4 regions of the Arthrobacter sp. 3Tela_A genome follow, and region 2 is predicted to be linked to each of the others. Evidence: riboswitches for the same ligand, from Rfam matches in the RefSeq annotation. Region 2 holds a riboswitch; each other region holds the start of a gene.
The links. A riboswitch is a leader RNA that binds a small molecule or an ion and turns the genes downstream of it on or off. The one in region 2 is predicted to bind S-adenosylmethionine.
Positions count from the first base shown of each region.

Region 1 (7,435 bases), on a different contig from region 2:
AGGTCTGCCTTGTCTTCATCCCAGCGCAGCATGTAGGGGACCTGCGGGTCGGCGATCAGGCCGTTGATGCCAATCTGGCGCCAGGTGAGTTCCTGTCCGTCGGGGAACTTGCGGTTGCCGGGAACGGAGGAGCGGCCAAGGCGTTCTTCGAAGGGAGCAAGGTCCTCAACGGCGACGCACCAGCCCATCCAGCCGCCGCCGGCTTCGGAGCGCGCGCGGACGGCCTGCCCAAATGGGGCCTTGTCCGACGCGGGGTGGTTCAGTACTTCAACAACCTCTACATACTGGTGGTTGGCCAGCGGGAGGATCATGTTGCGGGTACCAAAACGGGGATGGACTCCGCCCTTGACGAAGTCGGTTCCCAGGGCAGCGGCAATGCGTTCCGTAGTGGCCAGCAGGCCGTCGGATTCGCAGGCATATGAGACGTGATCCAGGCGCATGCGAACATCTTGGCACGTTGTGACCTATGTCTCGACTAAGGCAAGCCTAAGCGGCGTAATCAGCAGATTTTCACGCTGCGTCATATGGGTTGCGCAACTGCTGAGGGGTTGGTTCTATAGGTACAGGTCATGAGTGCCAGCAGATAGCCCCGGCTTGCTGGCCGGCAACCCTCCAACCGCGGTGGGGTGCCCCGGGTGAAGACCTGGCCGTACGCAAACAGGCGTGCCGGCAAGCGCGGGCCACACGTGTCGCTCCGGTGTATTCCGGACCCGACCCTGTGGGGCCCCTGGTCATAAAGGGAGCACAATGTCTGCCAACTGGTCCTTCGAAACCCGCCAGATCCATGCAGGTCAGGAGCCCGACGCCGTAACCGGCGCCCGCGCCCTGCCGATCTACCAAACCTCGTCCTTCGTTTTCCCCAGCGCCGAAGCCGCAGCGAACCGGTTCGCGCTGGCCGAACTGGAGCCCATCTACACCCGGATCGGCAACCCCACCCAGGAAGCGGTCGAGAACCGGATCGCGTCCCTGGAAGGCGGCCTCGGAGCCCTGCTGCTCGCCTCGGGCCAGGCCGCCGAAACCTACGCCATCCTGAACCTCGCCCAAGCCGGGGACCACATTGTGGCCAGCCCCAGCCTCTACGGGGGAACCTACAACCTCTTCAAGCACACGCTGAAGAAGTTCGGAATCGACGTCAGCTTCGTCGCGGACCCGGACAACCTGGACCAGTGGCGGGAAGCGGTCCGGCCCAACACCAAGGCCTTCTTCGGCGAAGTGGTTTCCAACCCCCGCCAGGATGTCCTGGACATCGAGGGGATCTCCGCCGTCGCCCATGAAGCAGGCATCCCGCTGATCGTGGACAACACCCTGTCCACCCCGTACCTGATCCGGCCCATCGAATGGGGCGCTGACATTGTGGTGCATTCGGCCACCAAATACCTCGGCGGTCACGGCACCGTAATTGCCGGCGTGATTGTGGACTCGGGCAACTTCGACTTCGGCGCCGATCCGGAAAAGTTCCCCGGCTTCAACACCCCGGACGAGAGCTACAACGGGCTGGTTTACGCCCGCGACCTGGGCGCCAACGGAGTCCTTGGCGCCAACCTCGCCTACATCCTCAAGGCACGGGTGCAGCTGCTCCGCGACCTGGGCTCCGCGCTCTCCCCGTTCAACGCTTTCCTCCTCGCCCAGGGGCTTGAGACCCTGAGCCTGCGCGTGGAGCGGCACGTTGAAAACGCCGTCGCCGTGGCGCGCTGGCTGGAAGCGCACGACGACGTCATTTCGGTTGCGTACGCAGGGCTGGAGTCGAGCCCGTGGTACGAACGGGGCCGCAAGTACGGCCCGCGCGGAACCGGGGCGATCGTGTCCTTCGAGATCGAAGGCGGCGTGGAAGCGGGCAAGCGCTTCGTGGACGGCCTTGAGCTGCACTCCCATGTGGCGAACGTGGGCGACGTGCGCTCGCTGGTCATCCATCCGGCGTCGACGACGCACAGCCAGCTCGGTGCTGAGGCCCAGGCAGCAGCCGGCGTCAGCCCGGGCCTGGTCCGCCTGTCCGTGGGCCTGGAGCATATCGACGACATCATCGCGGACCTCGACGCCGGTTTCCGCGCCGCCAAGGGAGCATGAAGCACAGCGTGACAACCTATCCTCCTGCACCGCAGCACCCTGTCCGTGTACTGGACGGGGTGCTGCAGTATGCCTCGATCGGTGACCTGGCCCTGGAGACCGGCGGCGTCCTTCCGGACGTGGTGCTGGGCTACGAAACCTGGGGCGTGCTGAACGACGAGGCGTCCAACGCCGTCCTCATTCCGCACGCACTCACCGGCAGCACCCACGTGGCCCAGGGCTGCACGGACGAACCCGGCTGGTGGGACGGCCTGGTGGGACCCGGCCGGACCATCGACACCAACAGGTTCTTTGTGGTCTCGATCAACATGGTTGGCGGCTGCTACGGCTCCACCGGTCCGGCATCGGCAGACCCGGACGGGCTGCCCTGGGGATCCCGGTTCCCGTTTGTCACCATTCGGGATTCCGTGCACGCCGAGGCCCGGCTCGCAGACCAGCTGGGCATCCGCCGCTGGCACACCGTGCTGGGCGGCTCCCTAGGCGGCGCCCGGGCCCTGGAGTGGGCCGTGACTGAACCCGACCGGGTGGCCCGGTGTGTGGTCATTGCGGCGACGGCGGCAAGCACAGGTGAGCAGATCGCTTTCGCGCAGGCGCAGGTGGCGGCCATCCGGCTGGATCCGGACTACAACGGCGGCGACTACTACAACGGCCGTGCCCCGCTGGCCGGGCTGGGCCTGGCCCGCCGGATCGCGCACATCACCTACCGGTCCGAGGCGGAACTGCAGTACCGGTTTGGCCGGACACCGCAGCCGGGGGAGGACCCGCTTGGCGCGGCGCTTCCGGCTGAGCGCGGCCGGTACCAGGTGGAGAGCTACCTGGACCACCAGGGCCGGAAACTCGCGGACCGCTTCGATGCCAACAGCTACGTCATCCTCACCGAGGCGCTCATGAGCCATGACATCACCCGTGGGCGAGGGAGCCTGGCCGAGGCGCTCGCAGACACCCAGGCACAGTTCCTGGTCGCCGCGGTGGACTCGGACCGGCTGTATTTCCCGGAACAGTCGTACGAGCTGGCCGCAGCGCTGCCCGGCGAGAACCGCGTGCACCTGATTAGCGCTCCCATTGGCCACGACGGTTTCCTCACCGATGTGCTCCAGCTTCAGGATGTTCTCCGGCAGGACTTCTTCGCCTAGGTACTGCGCGGCACCATGGGGGCATGCGCAGCTCACCGCACGGGCAACCGCCTCCGGCCGAACCAAGACGCCGCCGCGGCATCGGTTTCCTCAGGACCGCCTGCGTCCTTGGCCTGCTCCATGCTGCCTTCAGCCTGTATTGGGCGCTGGGCGGGCAGTGGCTGCTGGCCACGGTAGGCAGCTTCGCCGTGCAGGCGGGGCAGGAGTCCCCGGCAGAGGCCGCTGCGGTGCTGGGCGCCGCCGCACTGCTCAAGGCCGCTGCCGCGGTTCTTCCGCTGGCCGCTGCCTACGGCAGGTTTCCGTTTCCCCGGCTTATCCGTGTACTCAGCTGGGCAGGCGGTGCCGGATTGTGCCTCTGGGGTGCGCTCAACACTGCGGCAGCATCAGCGGTGCTGGCAGGCTGGATTCCCGCCGGCCCGGATGCCGATGTTGAAGGGCTGAAAGGCCACGCCTGGCTGTGGGATCCACTGTTCCTCGCCTGGGGCGCCGCGCTCCTGACCTACCTGTGGCTTTCGCGGCGCAGGCCGGAACAACGGATCCAAACCAAGCCGGCCCCCAACTAGTCCTGGCTGAGCGGCCCGGTCCCTGCCGCTTCGGAGGATCCCTGCGGCATCCGCTTGCCGAAATACGGTCCGGCATCCGGCCGTTTGGGCGAAATGCCGTCGCCGGAGGAACGCCGGCGGACCCGCCGCATTACCCACGGCATGAGGTATTCCCGGGCCCAGAAGAGGTCTTCGGAGCGTGCCGTCCGCCAGTTCTTGGGCGGCAATTCCTTGACCCGGGCCGGTTCGAGCGTGTGGGGCACTCCGAGGGTCTCGAGCACCATGGCCGCGATGCTCTGGTGTCCCATCGGGGAAAAGTGCAGCCGGTCCGGGGCCCACATCTGCTGGTTGCTCAGTTCCCGCAGCGCCCACATGTCTGCGATGACGGCGTCGTGCCGCATGGCAACGGTGCGCAGGTTCTCGTTGTAGATGGCTACCCGCCCGCGCACGCTGCCCAGGACCGGGGTGGCCCCGATGTCCGGACCGGTGAAGAGCACTACGGTGGCACCGGTTTCCCGCAGTTTCGCGATGGTGGCGTCCATGGTCTCGGCCAGCCGGTCGGGGTCGCCGCCGGGGCGGATGACGTCATTGCCACCGGCGCAGATGGTTACCAGATCCGGCTTCAGGTCGATGGCCGGCTGTACCTGCTCCGCAACAATCTGGTTCAGCAGCCGGCCGCGGATGGCCAGGTTTGCATAGGCGAAGTCAGGATGCCCGGCGGCGAGTTCCTCGGCCAGCCGGTCAGCCCAGCCGCGGTTCCCGCCGGGACTCTCAGGGCTTGGATCGCCTATCCCTTCGGTGAATGAATCGCCGATGGCGACGTACCGGTTAAACGGGTGGTTCGGGTGGGCCTGCGTCGGCAGGGGGTCCGGCATCGGGTCAGACTGGGTGGGCGTTGCGGGGTGCTGCGTTGATTCGGTCACCTGACCATGATTGCCCTTGGCGGCTGGCTACGCGACCGTAGGTTGAAGGCGGTGCATGCCAGAATGGGTTTTATGACTGAAAACTCTCCCTGGAACCCTGTTGTGCTCTTCTCCAAGCCGGAGGAAGAGCGTGCCGGAACGCCGCTGCTGGTGCTCTTCCACGGCTACCTGGCCAACGAGGAAGACCTCATGGGACTGGCCCAGTACCTGCCGCAGGAGTTCACCATCGCGTCGGTGCGTGCTCCGCAGGCGCTGGGTCCGGGCTACACCTGGTTCCCGCTGATGCATGAACCGGAGTATTCAGTGGACCGGGTCGTGTCCGCCGTCCAGGACGTTTCGGACTGGCTGGACGGCATCAAGGAGCAGCATTCCAGCGTGAGCCTGCTCGGCTTCTCCATGGGCATGGCCGTGGCCAGCACCTTGCTGCGCCACCGGCCCGAGGAGTTTGCCGCCGTCGTCGGGCTCTCGGGTTTTGTGGTGCCCGCGGAGGGCAGCGGCTTCTTCCACGACGAGGAGCTGGCAGCCCTGAAGGTGCCGTTCTTCTGGGGGCGGGACCAGGCCGATCCGGTGATCGACGCCGAGCGGATCGAATACACCCACGCCTGGCTGAACGGCCACACCAAGATGACCAAGGTGCTTTACGCCGGCATGGGGCACAGCATCAACATGCAGGAACTGGGACACGTGCGGGAATTCCTCACCCACACCGTCCTCGGCGCCCGGTAGGGCTTAGCTGCCGGAGACGATCCGCACGGCCTGGCTGTTTACCTCGATGGTGTCTCCGGCGTGCAGCTGCCGGCCGCGGCGCTCTTCGATTTCGCCGTTGACCTTCACCAGGCCGTTTTCGATAAGTTCCTTGGCCTCAATGCCGTCTTCGGCAAGGCTGGCAAGTTTCAGTGCCTGGCCAAGGCGGATCATGTCGTCACGGATGGGCAGGTCCTGGGGATCGGTTGAGCTCATGACCCTATTCTGCCGGAGAAAACGCACGACGCCGGTACGGGGCCGGTTGCCGCAGGTTACGGATCCCCGGCGCGGGGCAGGGGAGACGCGGGCAGCCGGAGTAGTGTGAAACGGTGCCACAGCCTGCCCGCATCCCCGCCGCCGTCGGACTTCCACTTGCCTTGGCCGCAGGGATGGCGATTCCTGCCCAGTCCCGCGTCAACGGGGAACTTGGTGCCGCGCTCGATGATTCCCTCGCTGCCGCCCTGGTGAGCTTCGGCGTCGGGCTGGCAGTGATGATCCTTGTAACCGCAGTGCTGCCGCGCGGGCGCGCCGGTTTCGGGCAGATTCTGCCCGCCCTGCGGGAGAAGCGCTTTCCGCGGATCTACATCCTGGCCGGTGTCATCGGTGCCTGGTTCGTCCTTACGCAGACCCTGACGATCGCCGTCCTGGGCGTTGCCGTCTTCACGGTCGCCACCGTGGCCGGGCAAACCCTGACCGGACTGGTGGTAGACCGGATGGGCATTGGCCCGGGCGGCAGGAAAACCCTCACCCTAATGCGGGTGGTGGGTGCCGTGCTGACCATCGCCGCCGTCGCCTGGGCCGTGAGCCCCAAACTGTCCGGAACCGGCGGAACGGGAGACTGGCTGCTGGCTGTGCTGCTGCCGCTGAGCGCCGGCATGGCCATGAGTTTCCAGCAGGCGATGAACGGCACCACGGGCATGCATTACGGAACCCCGATCACCGCAACACTGCTGAACTTCGTCTCCGGCTTTGCCGCACTGGCCATCCTCTGGCTGATCAAGATCGCGGTCTCCGGGACCGGCAATCCGCTGCCGGACACCTGGTGGTTTTACCTGGGCGGTCCGCTGGGCTGCATCTTCATCGGTGTCAGCGCCATGCTGGTCAAGACCCTTGGTGTGCTGCTGACCAGCCTCGGCCTGATCGGCGGGCAGCTGATCGGTTCGCTCCTGCTGGACATCTTCGTTCCCGCTCCGGGGTCGGTCGTGGTGGCAGCCACGGTGCTGGGCACGGGGCTGACCCTGGCAGCGATCGTCGTCGCGACCCTGCCCTGGAACATGCCCGGGTTCCGGCCGTGGACGGGCCGAGGCCGCCGGTAGTGGTACTTGCTTGCGGCAACGAAATAAACGGTAACTTAGCCTAGCCTAAGCTAATCTCTAATAGCGCACATTTCCGTTGCGTATTTATCCCGGCTCGCGCGGCGGCGGATTGTGCCTGCGCAGCCCTGATTAAGGCGCGTAATGACAGGCAATTTCCTCATCGGCCTCCGCGAAGGGCTGGAAGCGGTCCTCATTGTTGTACTGCTTCTCGCGTACCTCAAGAAGAGCGGACGCACGTATTTGATTCCACGGATCTACGCCGGCATCGCAGCTGCCGTAGCAGTCTCCCTGGGCTTCGGTGCCCTGCTGACTTTTGGCCCCCGCGGGCTGACCTTCGAAGCCCAGGAAATCATCGGCGGCACCCTGTCGATTATTGCCGTCGGCTTTGTCACCTGGATGGTGTTCTGGATGGCCAGCGCGTCCCGGTCGCTGGGGACTGAACTGAAGAACCAGGTGGACCGCGCCGCGGACGGAAAGGCGTGGGGACTGGTGCTGGTGGCCGCCCTTGCGGTGGGCCGGGAAGGGCTGGAGACTGCCCTCTTCATCTGGGCTGCCGCGCGGGCCACTGGACAAACCTGGGAACCGATTCTGGGCGCTGTCCTCGGCTTGCTGGTAGCCGTGGCGCTGGGGGTGCTCCTGCACAGGGGTGCACTGAAGATTAACCTGAGCCGTTTCTTCACGTGGACCGGCGCGGCGCTGATCATAGTCGCGGG
Region 1 covers NZ_JAXIOM010000070.1:9,046-16,480, reverse strand. The annotation lists gene TVC13_RS16115 (VOC family protein) at 1-440, opposite strand, end outside; SAM riboswitch class IV at 566-682, shown strand; gene TVC13_RS16110 (bifunctional o-acetylhomoserine/o-acetylserine sulfhydrylase) at 748-2,064, shown strand; gene metX (homoserine O-acetyltransferase MetX) at 2,061-3,197, shown strand; gene TVC13_RS16100 (DUF3995 domain-containing protein) at 3,221-3,760, shown strand; gene TVC13_RS16095 (SGNH/GDSL hydrolase family protein) at 3,757-4,614, opposite strand; gene TVC13_RS16090 (alpha/beta hydrolase) at 4,735-5,388, shown strand; gene TVC13_RS16085 (RNA-binding S4 domain-containing protein) at 5,392-5,622, opposite strand; gene TVC13_RS16080 (DMT family transporter) at 5,736-6,722, shown strand; gene efeU (iron uptake transporter permease EfeU) at 6,864-7,435, shown strand, end outside.
Region 1: it holds a riboswitch for S-adenosylmethionine, as region 2 does, so the genes downstream of both, TVC13_RS16110 (bifunctional o-acetylhomoserine/o-acetylserine sulfhydrylase) here and TVC13_RS14755 (LLM class flavin-dependent oxidoreductase) in region 2, are expected to answer to the same signal.

Region 2 (7,435 bases):
TCCCGGATGCTTTCCGGTTCTTCGTCCAGGGGCATGTTTGGATCGTCCTGCACTCCGTCCAGCGTGCCCGGAGGGTCGGCCTGGAGCGGTGCGAAGAAGGCATCGAAGTCAGTGACCGGCTCTCCGTCCCCGGCGATGAGTTCAAGGGTCTTGCCGAGGGCGTCGTCGGAACTCAAGGCGTGCACCAGCACTTCGGCAATCTGGGTGCGGGCAATCCCGCCGTCCGCAGGCGTGCCGGTCCGCCGGCGGTCTCCCTGCAGGGCGATTTCCCGGCCCTGGCCGGGTTCGTTGTAGTCGAACCATCCGGGCCGGACGATGGTGTACGGCAGTCCGCTGGCCCGGAGCAGACGCTCGGAGCGCCGTTTCCAGTCCACCAGGGTTCCGAACGCGGTCCGGTTCGTCAGTCCGATCGCCGTCATCAGCACTATCCGGACCCGGCGTCCGTTCAGGGCCAGCAGGACGTTGCGCACGCCGTCGTAATCCACGGCCTGCGGGTCCTCACCGCCGTTGGCACCGTGCGTGAAAATGATCGCGTCAACCCCGCTGACCGCGCCTTCGAGGGTCTCGGGGCGGGTGAGATCCCCTTCCACCACTTCTGCCCCGGGCGGCAGCACATCCGCCGCCTTGCGCGGGTTGCGGGCCAGGGCCCGGACGGCGAACCCCTCCCGTACGGCTTCCTGCACCACCAGCCGGCCGATTCCTCCGGTCGCGCCCACCACTAGGACAGTGCTCATGCCGGCCTCCTGGCCTTTTTAGAGTCCGAACCGCCCGGCCTCGATGACCGGGCAGGTGTCCATAACGACGTCGAGGCCTGCGTCCGCGGCCCGCTGCGCCGCCGCCTCATCCACCACACCCAGCTGCAGCCAGACGGCTTTGGCGCCAATTTCGATGGCCTGGTCCACGATGCTGCCTACCTTGGCGGAGTTCACGAAGCAGTCCACTACGTCCACCTGGCCGGGGATCTCGGCCAGCCGGGTGTAGCCCTGGTTGCCGTGCACTGACTCGCCGGAGAGATTCACGGGAACGATGTCCATGCCCAGGGAATCCTGGACAAACCGGGACACACCGACAGCCGGTCGTGCGGGGTTGTTCGACAGCCCGACTACCGCCCACCGGCCCTTGGCTGTGAGCAGCCTGGTGATGACCTCAGGGTCATTGCGGTGTGCCATGCCGTGCCTCCTTGACTGCTGTGACCGGTTAGCTCTCTGCCGGATCTCACCCTACGCTCAGGCAGCAACGCGGTCGACGCCGGTCCTATTCCAGAAAAGCCTCCACGGCAGCGGCGAGCACCGCGTCATCCAGGCCGTGCCAGCTGCCTTCCAGCAGCTGGAAGGACCCCTCGGGGAGCAGCTCGGCAGTTTCACGGGCCCATTCCTTCAGCCGGTCATCGCTGCCGGAGCTGGCCAGCACCAGCACGGGCACGCGGATCCCGGTCAGGCTCCGTACATCGGTTTCAAGCAGCAGGGTCAGGTCATAGGCGATGGTGTGCGCTGCGGGTTCGAACGGGCCCGGGTCCGAAGCCTCAATGATGTCCGCCGGCACTCCGATGGATTCCTGGAACAGCCGGATGGCGCCGGCCCGGTCACCTGCTGCCACCAGCTCTTCCAACTCGGGCCGCATATCCGGTTCTTCCGTGCCGGGTTCAGTAAGCGGCGGTTCGACGGCGATCACGCTGGAGATGACAGCGGACTCCGACGCCGCGCGCAGCGCAAGTACGGCTCCGGAAGACGTGCCCAGCAGGGCCGCCGCTCCCCCGGCGGTTTCCACTACGGCCAGCAGGTCATCCACCTCGGACTCAGGGGTGTACTCCTCCCCGTCCCCGCTCTCGCCTTTGCCGCGGCGGTCATAGGTGTAAACGGTGTGCCCAGCCGCCAGCAGTTCCGCCACACCGGCCATCGATGACGTGGTCCGGTCCATCATGACCGGGTCCACCACTACCAGCGGCGGACCCTGGCCCTGCCGTTGCCAGGCAATGGGCGTTCCGTCGGCGGAAAGCACGCGTCCTGTGGCTGCTGGTTCCATGAGGTTCTCCTTGGCTGGAGGCTGGGGGTCCCTCAACGGTAGGAGCGTGCTCCTACCCGGTCAATGCCCCGCGGCTGCTCGAACCGCTCCGGCTGCAGCCAGGCGGAACCACCGTTCTTCCTTGTCTGCGCCAGCGCCGCGGCGAATCCGGCAGCGGCCAGGAGAGTCAGGACTCCCGCAGCACCCAGCAGGCTGCCCTCGCCCAGCCACCCCGCTATGGGGTAGGTGATGAGGAAGCAGGAGTGGGAAAGAGCGAACTGCGCCGTGTAGACCAGGTTTCGGTTGGCCGGCGTCGAGGAGTCTGCCAGCAGCCGGGATGAGGGCGTGTTGACGAGCGAGGTTCCCATACCCAGCACGGCCCAGGCGGCCAGCAGTGCGGGCCAGCCCGCGCGACCCGCCGCCAGCACTCCGGTCACGACGACGGCTGCTGCCAGTCCCGCCACAATCACCGCTAAGCCCGCAAGCATCGTCCGGATGACGCCGAAACGGTCCACCAGCCACGGAACACGCAGGGCCGCAGCCAGCGATCCGACGCCGTAACAGCCGAGGGCCAGTGCCAGCGCGGCGTCATCCAGCCTGAACACTGCGCGCGCATAGACAACGGAATTCACCAGGACGATCGCCGTTCCGGCTGCCACCACCACGTTGGCCAGCATCAGGAACCGCAGCGCGGGCGTGCGGGCGAAGGTCCTTATTCCGGTCGGAAGCCGGCTCCAGAAACCGTCCCCTGAGGCCTCAGCGGCGGGCAGCCTGCACGCCAGGACGAGTACCGCGGAACAGAGGAATCCGAACGCGGTTCCGAGGAAAAGGCTGTTGTACGTAAGCACCGTCAGAAGGACTGCGGCAAGCGCCGGGCTCAGCAGCGATTCCAGGTCATAGGCAAGCCGGGACAGTGACAGGGCACGGGTGTAATCCCGGGAATCCGGCAGCACGCCCGGAATCAGCGACTGGAACGCAGGCGTGAAGGTTGCCGATGCGGACTGCAGTATGAACACCAGGACGTAGACCTGCCATATCTCGGTCACCCACGGAAGACCCAGTGCCACCGCGAACCTCACCGCATCGGCACCAACCAACACGGCCTTTTTCGGCAAGCGGTCCACCAGGGCAGCGACCACCGGCGCCACGCCCACGTACGCCAGCATCTTGATCGTAAGAGCGGTGCCGAGCACTGCTCCGGCTGAGTCCCCCGCCAGGTCGAAGGCAAGAAGGCCCAGGGCAACGGTCAGCAGGCCCGTTCCGAGCAACGCCAATACCTGGGCGAAGAACAGTGCCCGGTAGGTGGGATTGCGCAGGACCCGGATCATGAGTGGTGCCCGGGCTTCTCGTCCACGGCATGCTCGGCCTGCCGGATAGCTTCGACCACCAGCCGCATCGCGTGCTCGTCCGTGAGGCGGTAAAACGCCCGGTTCCCGTCCTGCCGGACACGGACCAGCTTGCCCCACCTCAGCTTCGCCAGGTGCTGGGAGACAGCGGCCGGGCTGCGCTCCACGATTTCGGCCAGGTTGTTCACCGAGAGTTCGCCTTCACGCAGGGCCAGCACAATCCGAATGCGTGTTGCGTCCGCGAGCAGGCGGAAGACCTCAACGGCTACGTCAATGTAGGCGTTCGCGGGAGTAAGGTCATCAGCATTAGTATCTGCGTGCATACGCAGATACTAACAAACGCCCTCCCCCGGGGGCAGCCTCCGCGGAAGCCCAGTCCTAGCGCGTGACGGCCGGCGCCAGTCGGTACCGGGCTCCCCTGTGCTCTGCGGGCAGCTTGTCGCCGGCACCAAAGAGCTTGTTCCGCAGCGTGCCCGGGGCGTACTCCGTGGGGTAGGCACCGCGCTTCTGCAGTTCCGGAACCACGAACTCCACGACGTCCTCAAAGGTGCCCGGGGTGACGGCATACGCGAGGTTAAAGCCGTCGACGTCGGTCTCTTCCACCCAGCGGATCAGCTCCTCGGCGACCTCGGCGCCGGAGCCCACCAGCCGCGGGCCCAGCCCGCCGATACCGGCGCTCTCGGCGATGTCGCGCACCGTCCAGGGCTCGCCGTCGTCCTTCACTTTCTGGAAGTTCGCCGCGGCTGACTGGATGGCGTTGGACTTCACCGAGCCCAGCGGCTCGTCAAGGTTGTAGGTGGAAAGGTCAACACCCATCCAGCCGGACATCAGCGCCAGCGCGCCTTCGTCACTGATGTAGCTCTGATAGTCAAGATGCTTGGCTTCGGCTTCCTCAGCCGTGGCGGCGGTGATGATGGTCAGCAGCGTGTAGATCCGGATGGAGTAGCGGTCCCGTCCGGCCGCTTCGGCGGCGTCGCGGATCTTCGTGACGGTTGCCTTGAGTTTCTCCACCGTGGAGGCGCCGACGAACACGGCTTCGGCGTTTTCGGAAGCGAACGCGATGCCGCGCGGGGACGCGCCGGCCTGGTAGATCACCGGGGTGCGCTGCGGGGACGGCTCGGAAATGTGAATGCCGGGGACCTTGAAGTACTTGCCCTCGTGGTTGATGTCGTGGACCTTGGCCGGGTCCGTGAACACGCCGGTCTCCCGGTCGCGGACAACGGCGTCGTCTTCCCAGGAGCCTTCGAGCAGCTTGTAGACGACTTCGAGGTATTCATCGGCATGGTTGTACCGCTCGTCGTGCTCCAGCTGGTCTTCCTGGCCCATGTTCCGGGCGGCGGAGGGCAGGTAGCCGGTCACGACGTTCCAGCCGACCCGGCCCCCGGTGAGGTGGTCCAGGGTGGAGAGTCTGCGGGCGAACGGGTACGGGTGCTCATAGGCCGTGCCGGCTGTGACGCCGAAGCCCAGGTGTTCGGTGACCAGGGCCATGGCGGAGACCAGCAGCAGCGGATCATTCACGGGCACCTGTGTGCCCTGCCGAAGGGTCGCCTCGTTGGAGGACCCGTAGACGTCATAGGTGCCCAGGACGTCGGCAATGAAGATCCCGTCGAACAGGCCGCGTTCGCAGGTCTGCGCCAGGTGAGTCCAGTAGCTGAGCTTGGTGTAGTCCGTTGACCGGTCTTCGGGATGGCGCCACAGTCCGGGCGACTGGTGGCCCACGCAGTTCATGTCGAACGCGTTGAAGCGGATGTGGCGGGCGGGCGTGGTGGCCATGAGGGTCCTTTACGGAAGGACGCACCGCGGAGGGAGCGCCGTACTTGCCGCGGGCGGTCTTGCCGGCGACCGGATCGTCATCTGGGGCACCCCGCTACGGGAGAGGGTTGCCGCCCAACGAGCCAGAGCTTCGCGTTGGGACTCATGATCCTGCGGGTTCAGTATGCGCCCGCTCCCCCGGTGGCACGCAAGCCGACGTGTTCACGCGGCGTAACCGCCGCCGTCGTACTTCACCTCCCGGGCGCCCAGCCGCCCCGCCCCGAACCATCGAGATGACAGAAACTGCACGTTTCAGCGCTGTAACGTGCAGTTTCTGCTATCTCGATGGGGGAGGGAGGGGCTGAGAAATGTTACGCCGGGACTTGCCGGAATCGGACTTCAGGGCGTTTAGTTGGGTCTTGACCATCCCGAGCGGCTGAGAGACCTGGATCAGTGAAGCCGCAGCAACCCTGGTCGTAGTGCTTCCTCCTTGAGGCACTGCGATATCGAGGTGGACGTCGCAGGAGGCCGGCAGCGGCCCAGGACGTTTTCCGTAGGGTGCTACTGCCAGGACCGATGGAGTGTTCACATGACTGCAGTACTTTCCTCCGGCTCCCATGCCGTCTCCGCTGCCCCGCGCACTGCTCCCGACACCGCACTGTCCGTGACGTTCGACGGCGTCGGCCGCAGCTTCGGCTCCGGCACAGACGCCCACGTGGTGCTGCGCGACATCAACTTCGAAGTCCGTCCGGGCGAGGTCCTGGCCATCCTGGGTTCCAGCGGCTGCGGCAAGTCCACCCTGCTGCGCGCCACCGCAGGGCTCGACGCCGCTTCCACCGGCCAGGTGCTGATCGACGGTACGGCTGTGCGCGGCATTGACGACCGGTGTGCTGTGGCTTTCCAGGAACCGCGGCTGTTGCCGTGGCAGACCCTGCAGGCCAACGTTGCGATTGGCCTGCCGAAGGGCACCAGCGCTTCCGAAGGCAAAGCCAAGGTCTCCGAGCTGCTCAAACTCGTGGAACTGGACAGCTTTGCCAAGCACCAGCCGCGTGCTGTTTCCGGCGGCATGGCCCAGCGTGCGTCACTCGCCCGTGCCCTGGCCCGCAAGCCCGGTGTCCTGCTGCTGGACGAACCGTTTGGGGCCCTGGATGCCCTGACCCGGCTGAAGATGCAGGACCTGCTGCTGGACGTGCACCGCGCTGCGCCCGCCACCGTCCTTCTCGTCACGCATGACGTCGATGAAGCCCTGCAGCTCGCCGACCGGATCATCGTGCTCGGCCGCGAACCGGGCAAGCCCGGCGCCACCATCACGCAGACCATCACCGTGCCCGGTGCCCGTCCCCGGGACCGGGCCTCGGCCGAGCTCGCCCGAATGCGCGGCGAGCTCCTGGCGAGCCTCGGCGTCGACCGCCACTAGAGCGCCCACGCCTCCCCGTCCGGGCCACAACCCTGGCCAATCCGCGGACGCATTGTGCCCGCACCAAGCTGCACCGACCCCACATTTTTCTGCTCCACCCGTCTCGAAGGAATCCCCATGAACAGCCGTTCCCTCTTCTCCCGCCGCCCGCCCCGCGTCTCCCGCCGCCCGCTCACCGCACTGGCAGCCACCGCAGCCGCCGTTTCGCTGGCCCTGACCGGCTGCGTGGCCGGCGAAGATTCCTCCGGGGCAGCCGCAAACGAAGCGGCCGACGGCGGCACCCTGAACATCGACTTCGCCACCTACAACCCCCTGAGCCTGGTCATCAAGGACCAGGGCTGGCTCGAAGCCACTCTCGAAGAGCAGGGCGTGGAGGTGAACTGGGTACAGTCCGCCGGGTCCAACAAGGCCAACGAGGCGCTGCGCGCCGGAGCGATCGACGTCGGTTCCACCGCCGGCTCGGCTGCCCTGCTGGCGCGCGCCAACGGTTCGGAAATCAAGACCATCAGCATCTACTCCCAGCCGGAGTGGGCCGGCCTGCTGGTCTCCCCCGAGTCGGACATCACTTCCGTGGCTGACCTGGCCGGCAAGTCCGTCGCCGCCACCAAGGGCACCGACCCGTACTTCTTCCTGGTCCAGGCACTGGAAGAGGCCGGGCTGAGCACCTCCGACGTGACGGTTGAGAACCTGCAGCATGCAGACGGCCGCACGGCCCTTGAAAACGGTGCGGTGGATGCCTGGTCCGGCCTTGATCCGATCATGGCCGGAGCCGAGCACGCCGGGGCGAAGTTCCTCTACCGCAACCTGGACTTCAACACCTACGGTTTCCTCAACGCCACCGAATCCTTCCTGGAAGAGCAGCCGGAACTGGCCCAGACAGTCGTCGATGCCTACGAAAAGGCCCGCGCCTGGGCAGCAG
Region 2 covers NZ_JAXIOM010000057.1:7,630-15,064, forward strand. The annotation lists gene TVC13_RS14730 (SDR family oxidoreductase) at 1-734, opposite strand, end outside; gene TVC13_RS14735 (CoA-binding protein) at 753-1,169, opposite strand; gene TVC13_RS14740 (alpha/beta fold hydrolase) at 1,255-2,022, opposite strand; gene TVC13_RS14745 (MFS transporter) at 2,055-3,329, opposite strand; gene TVC13_RS14750 (ArsR/SmtB family transcription factor) at 3,326-3,670, opposite strand; gene TVC13_RS14755 (LLM class flavin-dependent oxidoreductase) at 3,726-5,120, opposite strand; SAM riboswitch class IV at 5,156-5,270, opposite strand; gene TVC13_RS14760 (ABC transporter ATP-binding protein) at 5,689-6,516, shown strand; gene TVC13_RS14765 (aliphatic sulfonate ABC transporter substrate-binding protein) at 6,634-7,435, shown strand, end outside.

Region 3 (7,435 bases), on a different contig from region 2:
CCTTCGAGGCCGTACGCCGGGCCGCGGTCGTAGTAGATCTCCGAGCAGGGACCGCCGGGGCCGGCCTGGCCGGTGTTCCAGTAGTTGTCAGCCTTGCCGGTGCCGATGATGCGCTCGTTGGGCACGCCGATCTTGTCCCGCCAGATGGCGCGTGCCTCGTCGTCGCGCTCGTCGCCGTCTTCGTAGACGGTGACCCAGAGCCGTTCGGGATCGAGCCCGTAGCCGCCCTCTGCCACGGGGCTGGTCAGCAGCTCCCAGGCGAAGGTGATGGCGTCTTCCTTGAAGTAGTCACCGAAGGAGAAGTTGCCGGCCATCTGGAAGAAGGTGCCGTGCCGGGCCGTCTTGCCGACCTCTTCAATGTCAGCGGTGCGGATGCACTTCTGGACGCTGGTGGCGCGGCTGTACGGCGGGGTCTCACGCGCGGTCAGGTAGGGAATGAAGGGCACCATGCCCGCAACGGTGAACAGCAGCGACGGGTCGTTGCTGACGAGCGACGCGGAGGGAACGACCGTGTGGCCCTTCCTGCTGAAGAAATCCAGCCAGCGGCGTGCGATCTCGTGGGACTTCATGGTGTTTCTTACCCTTCTGGTAAATCAATTCCGCGCAGGTCAGTGCGGGGTGGGGAATGTCAGCGGCGGGCTGAGGACATGGTCTGGGCCACCGTGTCCGTGGTGTCCAGGCCCAGGGCGGAACGGAGTTCGCCTTCACGCTGGGTCATGGCGTCACGGAAGGCGTCAGTGAAATCGTGCAGGGCGTCGGCGGCAGTGCCGACGGCGCGGTTCAGGCCGGCCGGGCCGAGGCTCTCCTTGGCGTCAGAGATGCGCCGGACTGCGATCACGCCGATGGTGATGCCGATCGACATCCAAAAGACACGCTTAATCATGTGCTGCTCCTGTAGTGGACTGCATGGCGGCGGAAGGCCCTAGCGGCTGCGGCGGCCGCGCCCGGCGGGGCGGCGGGAGGTCAGTGCGGTGCGGACTCCGTAAGTGAAGGCGGAGACCTTGATCAGCGGCGAACCGACGGTGGCGGCGATCAGGGACGTCAGCGCGGAAACGTTGGCCGACGCGTCGGAGACGTTCGAGGAAATGCCGTCAACCTTCTGCAGCTGCAGGTTCGTGGTGGAAACCGTGGTGGTGACCTCGTCGATCAGCGGGGTGGTTTCATCACTGAGGGTCTTGATCGATCCGCGAAGCTCATCGAAGACCTTCCCAAGCTTGAGGAGCGGGACGGCCAGCAGCGCAACCAGCACGGCAAAAACCCCGGCTGCGATCAGACCGGCAATATCTCCACCTGACATGGTTCTCCTTGGGTTGTTTTCGAAGAGTTTCCGCTATGTACCTTACCCATTGACGGGACAGGACACTTACTTGGCGGCGGCGCGTTCCCCCGTTCAGGGCCTGCGCACGGCCGCCGGGAAACGAAACAGCCCCCGGGCCGGGGCCGCGGGCTGTTCCATTTCGCCATACCTCCCGCAAAAGCGGGAAGAGAGTCGAATTAGCGTGCGTAGTATTCCACCACGAGCTGCTCTTCGCAGGTCACGGGGATTTCCGAGCGCTTCGGGCGGCGAACCAGGCGAGCCTGCAGCTTGTCCAGGGAGACATCCAGGTAACCCGGAACAGCGGGCAGGACGTCGCGGTGGGCGCCGGCAGCGGCAACCTGGAACGGCGTCATGGTCTCGCTGCGCTGGTGCACATGGATGAGCTGGCCTTCGGACACGCGGAAGGACGGGCGGTCCACGCGGGCGCCGTCAACCATGATGTGGCGGTGCACAACAAGCTGGCGGGCCTGGGCGATCGTCCGGGCGAAGCCGGCACGCAGCACGAGGGCGTCAAGACGCATCTCGAGAAGCTCGATCAGGTTTTCACCGGTCAGACCGGCGGTGCGGCGGGCTTCTTCGAAGACACGGGTCATCTGTGCTTCGCGTATGCCGTACTGTGCGCGCAGGCGCTGCTTTTCGCGCAGGCGGACTGCGTAGTCGCTGTCCTGCTTGCGGCGTGCGCGGCCGTGCTCACCCGGGGGGTAAGGCCGGCGCTCGAAGTACTTTGCTGCCTTGGGGGTCAAAGCAATGCCGAGGGCGCGCGAAGCGCGAGCCTGACGGCGTGCACGTGTTGAATTAGCCACGTTCACCTTTCACTGTTTTGGCGGTTTTGCCGCACGCACCGGGAAAACCCGCCGTGCACGGCTAATACGTAGTCACTGGCCTCCATTAGGGAGAGCTCCGGCCAACCGCTGCCTTCTGCTGCAACGCAGTTACCGGACACAGTTCCACCGCATCCGGAAGTGAATCCGGTCGGTTGGTGGGATTGTCCGGCAGTGCGCTTGCCAGTCAACCATCAATCCTAGCATGCACCCGGACTTGTGGCGGGCCTGGTGGCAGGCCCGCCGGACGGGCTGGATGGCGCGGTGGCCGCTACTGGCCGCTACTGGCCCGCTACTGACCGCGGATGATTCCGCGCAGGCGTTCCAGCCGGGCTGAAATGTCCCGTTCGGCGCCGTTGGCCGTGGGTTTGTAGTAGTCCTTGCCCACCAGGTCATCCGGCGCATACTGCTGTTTCGCCACCCCATGCGGCTCATCATGCGAATAGATGTAGCCCTTGCCGTGGCCCAGCTGCTTGGCCCCGGGATAGTGGGCGTCGCGCAGATGCGGCGGTATGCCCTTGCCGTACCCGGCCCGGACGTCCGCCGTCGCGGCACCAATCGCCTTGTACGCGGCGTTCGACTTGGGGGCGGTGGCTATGTGCACCACAGCTTCGGCCAGGATGAGCCGGCCCTCCGGCATGCCGATCAACTGCACGGCCTGGGCCGCGGCGACGGCGGTCTGCAGCGCCGTCGGGTCCGCCATCCCCACGTCTTCCGCGGCGGAGATCATCAGCCGGCGGGAGATGAACCGCGGGTCCTCCCCCGCTTCCAGCATCTTGGCCAGGTAGTGCAGGGCGGCGTCGACGTCGGAACCGCGCAGGGACTTGATGAAGGCGCTGGTGACGTCATAGTGCTGGTCCCCTGCCCGGTCATAGCGCAGCGCTGCAACGTCGAGGGCCTGCTCCGCATGTGCAAGTTCGACCGCGGGCACGGTAACGTCAGGGTCCCGTTCCGAGTAGGCAACGCCGGCGGCGGCTTCCAATGCGGTCAGCCCGCGGCGGGCGTCCCCTGCGGCGAGGCGCACCAGGTGCTCCAGCGCCTCTTCACTGAGTTGAACCCGGCCCGCCAGGCCCCGCTCATCCTCGACGGCGCGGACCAGCAGTCCGGCGATGTCCTCCTCGGTGAGGGGCTTGAGCGTCAGCAGCAGGGAACGGGAGAGCAGCGGGGAGACCACGGAGAAAGACGGATTCTCCGTAGTGGCGGCGATCAGGACAACCCAGCGGTTTTCAACACCAGGCAGCAGGGCGTCCTGCTGGGCCTTGTTAAACCGGTGGATCTCGTCCAGGAACAGAACGGTGGTGATGCCGTGCAGATCCCGGGCGGTCAGCGCCTCGTCCATGACCCGGCGGACGTCCTTGACGCCGGAGGTGATCGCGGACAGTTCCACGAACTTACGGCCGGGCCCGCGGGCTACAACGTGCGCCAGTGTTGTTTTGCCGGTGCCCGGAGGACCCCACAGCATCACGGACGAAGGGCCGGCCGGGCCTCCCTGAGGTGCTTCGGCGAGGGTCCGCAGCGGGGAGCCGGGCGCCAGCAGGTGCTGCTGGCCCACTACCTCGTCCAGAGTGCGCGGGCGCATCCGCACCGCAAGCGGGCTGCGCGGGCGCTGCCGGGCGTCGCCCTCTGCCGCGGCGCCGTCGTCGTCCTGCTGGTCCTGATCCTCACCGCTGTTGAACAAGTCATTCACGGTTCAAGGCTACCCGTGCCATCGAGATGACACTTACGGCTCCTTTCAGCGCTGAAAAGAGCCGTAAGTGTCATCTCGATGGGCATGATGCACTAGATGGACTGTTAGAGGGAAACGGAGCCGTCGATGCAGGTGACGGACTCGCCGCCAACCCAGATCCGGCCTTCGCGGGTGAACACCCGGACCAGGCCGGAACGGTGGACGGCGGTGCCCTGGGTGACCGTGTAGCGCTCCTCGGCAATTCCATCGCCGATCAGCCACTGGGCGAGTCCGGCATTAAGGCTTCCGGTGACCGGATCCTCGGAGACTCCGAGTCCGGGGGCGAAGGCGCGGACCTCGAAGTCAGTCTCCGCTGACTCCGGCTGCGGGCCAATTACTCCCACCCGCAGGTCGCCGATTGCGGCATGGTCCGGCCGCAGTGAGAGGACCGTCTCAGCGTCCGGCAGCAGAAGTCCCAGCCAGCCCGGTCCGTTGTCCACCCACTGGTGGCCGCGGACCTGGTCCGGCGTGAGCCCGAGCGCGGCCGTCACACGGGCCAGTGTCCCCTCCTCCACAGGCCCGGTGCGGATCAGCCGAGGTGCTGCAAAGGCGGCCAGGCCTGCGTTGACCCGGAGCGGCACCAGCCCAATTCCGCACTCCTGAACCACTAGACCCGGCTTCATCGGCGTATTTCCGGCCTCGGTCCACGCGTGGCACGTTCCCAGGGTGGGGTGCCCGGCGAACGGGATTTCGCCGCCCGGGGTGAAAATCCGCACCCGGTAGTCGGCCTCGTCCTGCGTCGCCGGGAGGATAAAGGTGGTCTCGGAGAGGTTCGTCCAGCGGGCGAACTGCAGCATGGCCTCGTCGTCGAGGTCTTCCCCGTCCAGGACCACGGCCAGCGGGTTGCCCTGGTACGGCTTGCTGCCGAAAACGTCTACCTGTTTGAACCAGCGTTGTCTCATGCGGACACTGTAATAGCTGGCCGCACGTGCGCGGCAAAGCGTGCCGATGGTGTCCGCTAGGCTCTGCGCATGAGAAACGGAGCGGGCTCCCGCAAACCCGTTGCAGCAGCTGCGGCCGCACTGGGCGGTTCAGCTGAGCTGGTGGACTTCCTGATCCCGCTGTGGGCAGGGATTGAGCTCGGCCTCTGCAGCGCAGCCATTGGGATGCTCATCGCTGTGGAGTTGACCGTCTCGGTGGCAGCGCGGCCCCTGGCCGGCCGGCTGGCCGACACGTTCACCCGGACCCGCGTCGCAGCAGCGGGCGCGTTCCTCTACGCCCTCAGCTGCCTCGGTTACGCTATGGCTGGCTCCTGGCCCTGGGCAGTGGCAGCGGCGGCTGTGGGCGGTATTGGCGGTGCGCTCTTCTGGATAGCCGTCCGTGCCGTCGCCGCCGAGTCTCTGGACACCGATTCGGGTTCCCTGGCCGGGCTGCTTTCCTCTGAGTCCTTCGGGTCCTGGTTCTTTTGGATCCCGGCTATGGTGCTGCTGCCGACCATCGGATTCTTCGGCGTCTTCATTGCGCTGGCCGTTGTCTGCCTGGCGGCCGCCCTCTGGCTGCTGCTGGTCCGCAGCGCGCCGCCCCGGGTCCAGGACGATCCGCGCGGCAGGGCGAAAGGCTCCGGCCTGGGACCGCTCCTTTTCCTGGCCGGTTTGACGGCAGTGGCCGAGGCCGGTGTGGGACTGCTGCTCCTGCTGCATCTGCAGAACGCAGTCGGTCTGGAGGTCTACCAGATCGCACTTGTCTACCTGCCCGGCGGCATTGCGCTGACGGTTCTCCCCCGGGTGCTGCACCGGTTCACCGAGCGGCGCGGGCGCCGGACAGGTTACATCGCGGCGTCGACTGCCTCGGCCGTGGCCGCAGTCGGCCTGGCATTCACTCCGTCTCCGCTGCTCATCGCTGCGCTGTGGGTACTAACGTGTGCTTCCTGGGCGCTGTTGATTCCGATGCATGGAGCGGTAGTGGCTGAGGCCGGCGATCACCGGCTCGGCCGCGGAATGGCACTCCTGAGCAACGCGGGACTGATCGGTGCCGCCGCAGGGTCCCTGCTGGCAGGCTTCCTTTACGACGGCGCTCCCTGGCTCCTCTCCTGCCTGGTGCTGGGCGCTGTCATCCTCAGCGGGGCCGCGCTGGGTCCCATGGTCCTGCACCGGATGGGTGTTCGGGACAGGCCGGACAATCCAGCCGTGGCGCCTGACCCCGTGGAAACAGGAAACAGGCCGGCAGCCGGTTAGGTACCCCGTTACGAAGTGTTGCCCTGCATGGCCGGAATGTGACGGTCGTTTGCCCCGGGACACCCCGGCTCCTAGATTGGTAGCCAGAATCAAGAGTTCCAGCCACAGGCCCTGGCCGGCTGGACGGCAACCCTCTCGCCGTAGCGGGGTGCTCCAGGTGACGATTCGGCCGTTCCGGTGGATCTCCCGGTCCGGCAAGTACAGCGTCAGCCTCCACGGTTCCGCACCGCAGGCTGCGCCTCAGGCAGAGGAATCTCCATGGCACTTGAAACTGATCTCCAGCCGAATGCACTGCGTCAGGCCTTTGGGCGTTTTCCGTCCGGAATCGCAGCGCTCTGCGCCGAAGTGGATGGTGCACCGCAGGGAATCGTGGCCTCTTCCTTCACCGTCGGAGTCTCGATGGATCCGCCCCTGGTGATGTTCGCGGTGCAAAACACCTCCCGCACCTGGCCGCTGCTTCGTACGGCAGGCCGGATCGGTGTATCCATCCTGGGCACAGGGCACGACGGCGTCTGCCGCCAGATCGCTTCCCGCGACGGTGACCGCTTTGCCGGGCTGAGCCTGCACGAAGCCGACACCGGTGCCCTGTTCCTGGACGAGGCCGCCCTCTGGCTCGAAACCTCGGTTGAGAACGAGATTCCGGCCGGGGACCACGCCGTCGTTCTGCTTCGCGTGCACGGCTACTCCACCCACGACGGCGCACATGAGCCGCTGGTCTTCCACGGGTCGGCGTTTAGGAATCTCGCGGTACCCGCGTTCGTCTGAGTCGCCCGCCCTCGCAAAACGCTCCGTTTTGGGAAATCGCTCCGCCGCGCCGCGGAGCAAACAGCACAAACCGGAGCAGCTTGGGGCAACCCATGCCTATCGGATCCACCCGGGCGACTCACTAAGCTCAAATAGTGACTCCCGAAACTCCCGTATCTGCCCGCCCGTTTGCCCAGGTTGATGTGTTCAGCCCCGAACCCTTCGGCGGCAACCCGCTCGCCGTCGTCCTTGAATCCTCCGGACTCAGTACCGCCCGGATGCAGCGATTCGCGAACTGGACCAATCTGTCCGAGACCACCTTCCTGCTGCCCCCGGACGATTCGCAGGCCGACTACCGGGTCCGGATTTTCACCCCCACTGAGGAACTGCCGTTCGCCGGGCATCCCACCCTGGGCTCTGCCCAGGCCTGGCTGGAAGCCGGAGGAAAACCCCGGCAGGAGGGCATCCTCGTCCAGGAATCCGCTGCCGGCCTGGTGCGGATCAAAACGGACGACGGCGGCCGGCTGGCTTTTGCGGCTCCGGCGCTGACGCGGTCGGGACCTGTTGCCGAGGAGGTGCTGGACCGCGTTGCGGCAGGCCTGGGACTCTCCCGGCAGGCGCTGCGGGACGCTGCCTGGCTGGTCAACGGCCC
Region 3 covers NZ_JAXIOM010000090.1:2,258-9,692, forward strand. The annotation lists gene alaS (alanine--tRNA ligase) at 1-569, opposite strand, end outside; gene TVC13_RS17470 (hypothetical protein) at 629-883, opposite strand; gene TVC13_RS17475 (DUF948 domain-containing protein) at 923-1,297, opposite strand; gene rpsD (30S ribosomal protein S4) at 1,495-2,121, opposite strand; gene TVC13_RS17485 (replication-associated recombination protein A) at 2,432-3,826, opposite strand; gene TVC13_RS17490 (PhzF family phenazine biosynthesis protein) at 3,931-4,767, opposite strand; gene TVC13_RS17495 (MFS transporter) at 4,837-6,039, shown strand; SAM riboswitch class IV at 6,127-6,246, shown strand; gene TVC13_RS17500 (flavin reductase family protein) at 6,298-6,804, shown strand; gene TVC13_RS17505 (PhzF family phenazine biosynthesis protein) at 6,939-7,435, shown strand, end outside.
Region 3: it holds a riboswitch for S-adenosylmethionine, as region 2 does, so the genes downstream of both, TVC13_RS17500 (flavin reductase family protein) here and TVC13_RS14755 (LLM class flavin-dependent oxidoreductase) in region 2, are expected to answer to the same signal.

Region 4 (7,435 bases), on a different contig from region 2:
CCTCGATCGGCTGGCGCTTCGCCAACGAACGCTTCGTCTCCGGAGACCTCTCCCGCGGCGGCAAGATGACGTACTCCATGCCTGAAACGGCCGAGGAACTGGCTTCCACGGACAGCATTTCCCGCGAAGACGCCGACGCGTTCGCCGTCCGCTCGCACGAAAAGGCCCTGGCTGCCATCGCCGCCGGACGCTTCAAGGACGAAATCGTTCCCGTCACCATCAAGGGCCGCAAGGGCGACACCGTTGTTGACACCGATGAAGGGCCCCGCGAAGGCACCACCCTGGAAGTCCTCTCCAAGCTGCGTCCCGTGGTGAAGCCCGGCGGAATCGTCACCGCAGGCAACGCCAGCTCATTGAACGACGGCGCCTCGGCGATCATCATCGCCTCCGAGCGCGCTATCAAGGAATACGGCCTCACCGCCCGCGCCCGGATCGTCGACGGCGCCTCCGCCGGCGTCCCGCCGGAAATCATGGGCATCGGTCCGGTTCCGGCCACGCAGAAGGTCCTGCAGCGCAGCGGCATCAACCTGGACCAGGTTGGTGCCTTCGAGCTCAACGAAGCCTTCGCCACCCAGTCCCTGGCCTGCATCCGCCGCCTCGGCGTTGACGAGGGAATCGTGAACAACGACGGCGGCGCCATCGCCCTAGGCCACCCGCTGGGCTCCTCCGGCTCCCGCATCGCCATCACCCTGCTGGGCCGCATGGAACGCGAAGGCGCCTCGCACGGCATCGCGACCATGTGCGTCGGCGTCGGCCAGGGCACCGCCATGTTGATCGAGGCCGTGTAGTGCCGGACTTCGCGGAAGTCTCCGCGCACTTCACCACGCTCAAGGTCACCATCGGGGAAGACCGCATCTCAGCGGTCCTGAACCGGCCCGAGGTCCGCAACGCCATCGACCAGGCCATGGTCGACGAGCTGCATGCCCTCTGCACTGAACTCGAGAACAACCCGAAGATCCTGATCCTCTCCGGCACCGACGGCATTTTCGCTTCCGGCGCGGACATCGCGCAGCTGCGTGAACGCCGCCGCGAGGACGCCCTGCGCGGGATCAACTCGACGATCTTCCACCGCATCGCCAAGCTGCCCATGCCGGTCATCGCCGCGCTGGACGGCTTCGCGCTGGGCGGGGGAGCGGAGCTGGCCTTCGCCGCCGATTTCCGCATCAGTACCCCGTCGGTGAAGATCGGCAACCCGGAAACCTCGCTGGGCATCATGGCCGCAGCCGGAGCCACCTGGCGCCTGAAGGAACTCGTCGGGGAACCGCTGGCCAAGGAAATCCTCCTTGCCGGCCGGATCCTGAACGCCGAGGAAGCCCTGGCTGCCCGCCTGGTCACCGAAATCCACGAGCCAGAGGAACTGCTGGCAGCCGCCAACGCCCTGGCCGACCGGATCGCCAAGCAGGATCCGCTGGCCGTACGCATCACCAAGTCCGTCTTCGCTGCGCCCGCCGAGGCGCACCCCGTGATCGACACCCTCGCCCAGGGCATCCTCTTCGAGTCCGAGGCGAAGTTCGACCGTATGCAGGCATTCCTGGAAAGGAAGAAAAAGAAATGACAGTTCCCTCCAAGGTTGGTGTTCTCGGCGGCGGCCGCATGGGTGCGGGCATCGCCCACGCCTTCTGCACGGCCGGTGCCTCCGTCGTCGTCGTCGAGCGTGACGAGCAGGCCGCCAGTGCAGCCTACGAGCGCGTTGCCTCCAATCTCGCCAAGAGCGTTGAGCGCGGCACCACGGATGAGACCCTCGATGCCCTGGTGGCCCGGCTTAGCGTCTCCACCGATTATGCAGACTTCGCCGGCTCCGGCCTGGTCGTCGAGGCAGTTCCGGAAGACTTTTCGCTGAAGGCCACCGCGCTGACGGCTGTGGAGGAACAGCTCGACGCCGATGCCTGGCTCGCGTCGAACACCTCCTCACTGTCTGTTTCGGAGCTGGCGGAAAAGCTGCAGCGTCCGGAGCGGTTCTGCGGCCTGCACTTCTTCAACCCCGTTCCGGCTTCCACCCTGATCGAGGTGGTGCTGGGCAAGCAGACCTCAGAGGAACTCGCGTCCGCCGCCCGGACCTGGGTGGCAGACCTCGCCAAGACGCCCGTCGTCGTCAACGACGCTCCCGGTTTCGCCAGCTCCCGCCTCGGGGTGGCGATTGCTCTCGAGGCCATGCGCATGGTTGAGGAGGGTGTGGCCTCTGCCGAAGACATCGACGCCGCCATGGTTCTGGGCTACAAGCACCCGACAGGCCCGCTGAAGACCACGGACATCGTGGGACTGGACGTGCGCCTGGGCATCGCGGAGTACCTCGCCTCCACCCTCGGCCCGCGCTTCGAGCCGCCGCAGATCCTGCGGGACAAGGTTGCCCGCGGTGAACTCGGCCGCAAGTCCGGCAAGGGTTTCTTCGACTGGAGCTAGTTCTTGCGCCGCTGAGCTCGGCAGCAAGCCCGCATGCTTCGCCTCTTGAGGGAGCATGCGGGCTTGCTGCCGTTAATGCTGCGGACTTGTGGCCCGGGCCTTGCGGGCCGGACCGGGAGCGGGGCGGAGCTGATTCTGGGTCGTTTTGCCTGGCCTGTCCCGCGTCCTGTGTCGCAATAACGCTGCTCTGGGTACGGTTGCTGCGTCCTGTGTCGCAATAACGCTGCCCTCGCCGGTTTGAAGCGACGTTATTGCGCCACTGGATTTCGCAGAGCCGGGCTAAGCGACGTTATTGCAGCACAGGACGCCGGCCCAATCCGACCCAGCTGCATGAACACCGAGCGCAGCCGGAACACCGCTGCGGCCGCATCCTTCACTGAGTGTTTTCCGCCGTGACCGGTAATTTCCTGCCGCCAGGGCGGGCGGGCACGGTGCGCCGACCGGCCCCAGGTACAGATCAGTCAGCGCGCGGCATCGATCCCTGCACGCCATCCGGGAGCCCGTCCTCCGCGCGGCGGATACAGCGCCGCGGCATCGATGCCTGAGGTTTGAAGCAACCAGGAGATCAGGGAATTCGAATTCCACATGTCGCCGCCGGGCATCTTCGCACCCCAGACCAGGCGGGGCACCTGCGGCACCCGGGCCAGCAGCGCGGATGCTTCCGAGCCAGCCATCTCGAACAGCACCGGAGGTTCCGGAGCGTAGGCGAGGTCCGGAATCACACCGTCCTGCCAGCAGCGGACCTCATAGCGGAAGAGCTTCAGTGCCCCGAGACGCTGCGCGCCTACGGACCCGGTTGCCACCACTCCCCGCGGTCCGGAGCCCTGGCCCCACGCCGGCGTCATCTCAATCGTGCAGCGGGTCCCGGCGGTTACTTCCAGGGCTGCATGAAACAGCGGCTGAGGGCGGCGGTGTTCGCGGACGGAGCGCCAGAGCTCCCACCACCGGCTGGTGTGGATCACCACGTGCCCGCCCGCGCCCACGGGGAGCCACCACAACCGCACCTGGGCCTGCTCCATTTGCTGCCTCTCTGGTTCCAGGCTCCGCCTATGCCCGGGCGACGGGCTGCTGCAGCTCAGTCACCCAATCTGCCTGGTCCTTGGACTCTGACCGCAGATACACCTCACGGCACGGGCCTGAGAGGGTGAAACCGCGGGCGATGATCTCGGCATGCACCGCCTGCCAGCTCTCGCCGATGTGCTCCATCGAGCCAAGGTGAACGCCGCAGACCGCAGCCGGAACCGCGGGCAGGTCAGCTGCCTCCGCGCCGTCGGGCACCGGACCCGAGTGCGCGAACCCGGCGGTGATCCGCAGACCGTCCTCGCCCATGTCGTACTCCGCTACCGGCACACCGCCGGGCACGCCGGCAGGGACCAGGATTGCGGCAACACTGTCGAAGAGAGGCCCGACGACGCCCGGGACCTCGGGCTGTTCGGCCACCACGGCGCTGCGGGCAGCGAGCCGAATGGCAGGAAGTGGCTTTTCAATGATCTCGATCTGGGACATGGCATTTTCCTTTTCAATGAGGTGGAGCCTGCGCTCGACGTCGATGAGCCGTGCAGCCGCTACCCTCGCCTCTTCCGCGACCTCTGCCCGCCGCAGGCGCAGCAGGTCAGCGATCCGGCCCGAGCCCACCCCGGACGCGAGCATCGCGGAAATATCGTCCAGGCCGAAGCCCAGGGAACGCAGGGCCACAATCCGGTGCAGCCGTTCAAGCTGGGACGGATCGTAGGAGCGGTAGCCGCTGAACTCATCCACGTGGGCGGGCACGAGCAGGCCGGCGGTGTCCCAGTGCCGCAGCATGCGGTGGGTGACCTGACCGATCTGCGCGAACGCTCCAATGGATAACATGATCCAGTTCTCCTGCCTTCCACAGTGTCAGAGTCAAGTATTGCTTCCGGACGGCTCTTCGAGGGCGCGCACCCTGCAGTTCCGCCTACGCTGGGAGCATGGGGAACCCGCCGAACCGCAACGTCGACTGGGAAGGTGCCGCCAATGCGCGGGACCTGGGTGGAGTTCCTGCGGGCAACGGGCGCATCCAGCCCAGCCGGCTCTACCGGATGGGCCGCTCCGAATGGCTCACCGCCCGCGGTTGGCAGCAGGCATACGATGCCGGTGTCCGCACGGTGATTGACCTGCGCAACGCGGCGGAGACCGGCCGGAGGGACACCGACCCGGTGGTGCCGCCGTCGGCAGTCCGCGGCATCCGGTTCCTGAACCTTCCCACCCAGGAACCCGACGATCCGGACTTCACGGCACTGACCGGCCCCTACATGAGCTCACCGCGGTTCTACGCCGAGAATTTGCGCCGCTGGCCGGAAAAGTTCGCGGCAATTGCCCGTGCCGTCGCTGATGCGCCGCCCGGCGGCGTCGTACTGCACTGCTCAGCCGGGCGCGACCGCACCGGGCTGGTGACGGCGCTGCTGCTTGGCGTGGCCGGCGTGCGGCCGGCGGACATCGCCGCCGACTACCGTGCTGCCCTGACCGGCATCAATGACTGGCACCGAACCCAGCAGCAGCCGCGGGAGCGCCCGCTGGACGACGCCGAACTGGCGGCCCGCGCCGATGCCGCGGAGGGTGAGCTGCTGGGTTTCCTGCAGGAATTCGACGCCGCTGCCTACCTGCGCCGGGCCGGAACCGGGGAGGAAACCCTCGCCCGGCTCCGCTCCCGGATGCTCGGCTCCTCACCGAGATGACAGAAACTGCACGATACAGCGGGCGCTCATACGGGCAGTTTCTGCCATCTCGATGGGGCGAGGAGCTAAGCGGACCCGTGGTCCTGCATGGTCACGTCATTCCGCGGAACCCGGCCGCGGCAGGGCACCACCCTCTCAGGAGTGGCTAAGTAGAAAAAAGAGCTCCGGTTCCGGCCCTCATAGGCGCCGGGGACCATCAGGGAGGAGTACCGGGTGCACCACTGCGGCTGCCCGGGGGTGGCAGCAAGGGCCTCTGCGACCAAGGGAACATCATGGTGCCACATAAGCTGCTGCTCGCCGTCGAGGACCAGATAGATGAGGTCCAGTTCCGGGTCGGCGTGGACCTCGACGTCGATCCAGTCGTCGTACCTCATGAGGCGGCCGCCGTGGATCCAATGGATCTTGTGGCCGGGGTAGAAAGCCGTGCAGCGCGGGTCACTGGAGGGAATCACAGCGTGTCCTTCGTGGGAGTGTCCTTGCCCGCTCCGGTTGGACGCGGGCCGCTTCGTCATCCGAACCACCCGCCGAACATTGGGGTTGGTGCATGGCCAGTCGGAGCTTTTCCGTACCGGGAAGGTGCGGAGGCCATGTCTCGTGAAGCACTGATTACGTTAGCAGGCACCAGGGACACCGGTACACCCATCGAGAGGGCAGTTGCGGCTCTTTTCAGCCGCGAAAGGAACCGCAACTGGCCTCTCGACGGGTGGTCCGGGTTGAACTCAGCTGCGGCCGCGGCAGTGATGCCCCTTGCCCGGGAGGTCGACGTCCGCAGTGATGGCCGCGAGGTAACCCTCCCGGTACCCCGTGGCGTTGGGATGCAGGTTGGCCTGGGCGGCCTGGCCAAAGATGATCCACGGATCGGCGGAGCCGACGCCGTGCCCGGCGAACTCATCCACCACGTCCACATACGTGGACCGGCGATCCGGCAGCTGCGCGGCCAGGACGGCGTTCAGCGCATCAGTGCCCGCATTGAACAGCCCGGCTGCCTCGGCGGAGAGCAGTCCCGGAACTCCGGCCTCGTCGAAGAGGTGCGGGTACCCCACCAGCACCAGCTCCGCTCGCGGAGCCAGGGCACGCAGCTGCTCCAGCGACTGGCGCATCTGTGGAGCCAGCGTCGTTTCGGCGTACGCCTGCGCCGCCGCGAGAGCGGGAGCGCAGGTCGCCGGAAGCTCAGTGCCGGCGCAGGCCGCTACGACGTCCGTGAAGCGGACATCATTGCCGCCGATGGTCAGCGTCACCAGGTCGGTGTTCCGGTCGATGCTGCCTGCAGCCTGAAGTGCTGCGATTTGCTCCGGCAGGTCTACCGGACCCGCGGGGGCCGGCGGAGGAGTGCTGGCCGCCGTGGCGCCGCCGCAGGTCACGTTGGCATCCAGCTCAACCTTGCGCAGGGCATCCAACAGGGCCGGGTAGCCCTCGGCTGTCCGCCCGCAGGCATCGAGTACTGCGCCGCCGCCGAAGCCGGCTGCATAGGAGTCGCCGAGGGCTACGTAATCAACGGACCATTTCGGCCCGCGGTCCCATCCCTTGTGGGGTCCGTGGTGGCCGCGGTCCCGGTCGGCACCGGCACCCGCAGCGGTCCATGGGGTAGCGTCCGCCGCGGCACCGGCCGCAGGCAGCACCAGAGATCCTGCCGTGAGGAGACATCCTGCGGACAACAGCGCCGCTGCCCGTCCCCATTTGCGCAACCGGAACATGTCCTTGCCTTCCGCCGTCGTGGTCCGCAGTGCAGTGCTGCGTAGCGGACCACGCTAACGGCCGTGCTTCCACGGCGGAACACGAAGGCGGCGCAGCGGCACCCGCAGGCGAAATGTTGAGGACCGGCACACTCCCAGGTGATGTGCCGCACGGCACTCTCATGTAGGCTGGATTCATTACCGACCGTCCGGTCAGTTATCGGCCTGCGCTGCAGCTGCGGCCAGCCGGCCCGGACTGGCAAACGAACGTCCAGTATCGAAAGGGTCCGTCAACGATGACCTCAACCGCCATAGACGTGCAAGTCGTCCCCAGCTTCGTCCAGGACGAATGGTGGACCCCGGAGAACACCTCCGCCAGTTCCACCGAAGTCCGTGATGCCTCCACCGGCGAACTGCTCGCCCTGGTCAGCACCGACGGCCTGGACACCGCTGCCGCCGTCGAGCACGGCCGCACAGTGGGCCACCGCGGACTGGCCGGCCTCACGTTCCACCAGCGAGCCCTGAAGTTGAAGGAACTGGCCCAGTACCTCAACGGCCGCCGTCCCGAACTCTACGAAATCTCCGCCCGCACCGGCGCTACCAAGATCGATTCCCTCGTGGACATTGACGGCGGCATCGGCGTGCTCTTTACCTTCGGCTCCAAGG
Region 4 covers NZ_JAXIOM010000003.1:71,523-78,957, forward strand. The annotation lists gene TVC13_RS01980 (thiolase family protein) at 1-788, shown strand, start outside; gene TVC13_RS01985 (enoyl-CoA hydratase/isomerase family protein) at 788-1,555, shown strand; gene TVC13_RS01990 (3-hydroxyacyl-CoA dehydrogenase family protein) at 1,552-2,400, shown strand; gene TVC13_RS01995 (hypothetical protein) at 2,862-3,419, opposite strand; gene TVC13_RS02000 (MerR family transcriptional regulator) at 3,448-4,251, opposite strand; gene TVC13_RS02005 (tyrosine-protein phosphatase) at 4,350-5,096, shown strand; gene TVC13_RS02010 (hypothetical protein) at 5,162-5,548, opposite strand; SAM riboswitch class IV at 5,564-5,696, opposite strand; gene TVC13_RS02015 (SGNH/GDSL hydrolase family protein) at 5,816-6,715, opposite strand; gene paaZ (phenylacetic acid degradation bifunctional protein PaaZ) at 7,066-7,435, shown strand, end outside.
Region 4: it holds a riboswitch for S-adenosylmethionine, as region 2 does, so the genes downstream of both, TVC13_RS02010 (hypothetical protein) here and TVC13_RS14755 (LLM class flavin-dependent oxidoreductase) in region 2, are expected to answer to the same signal.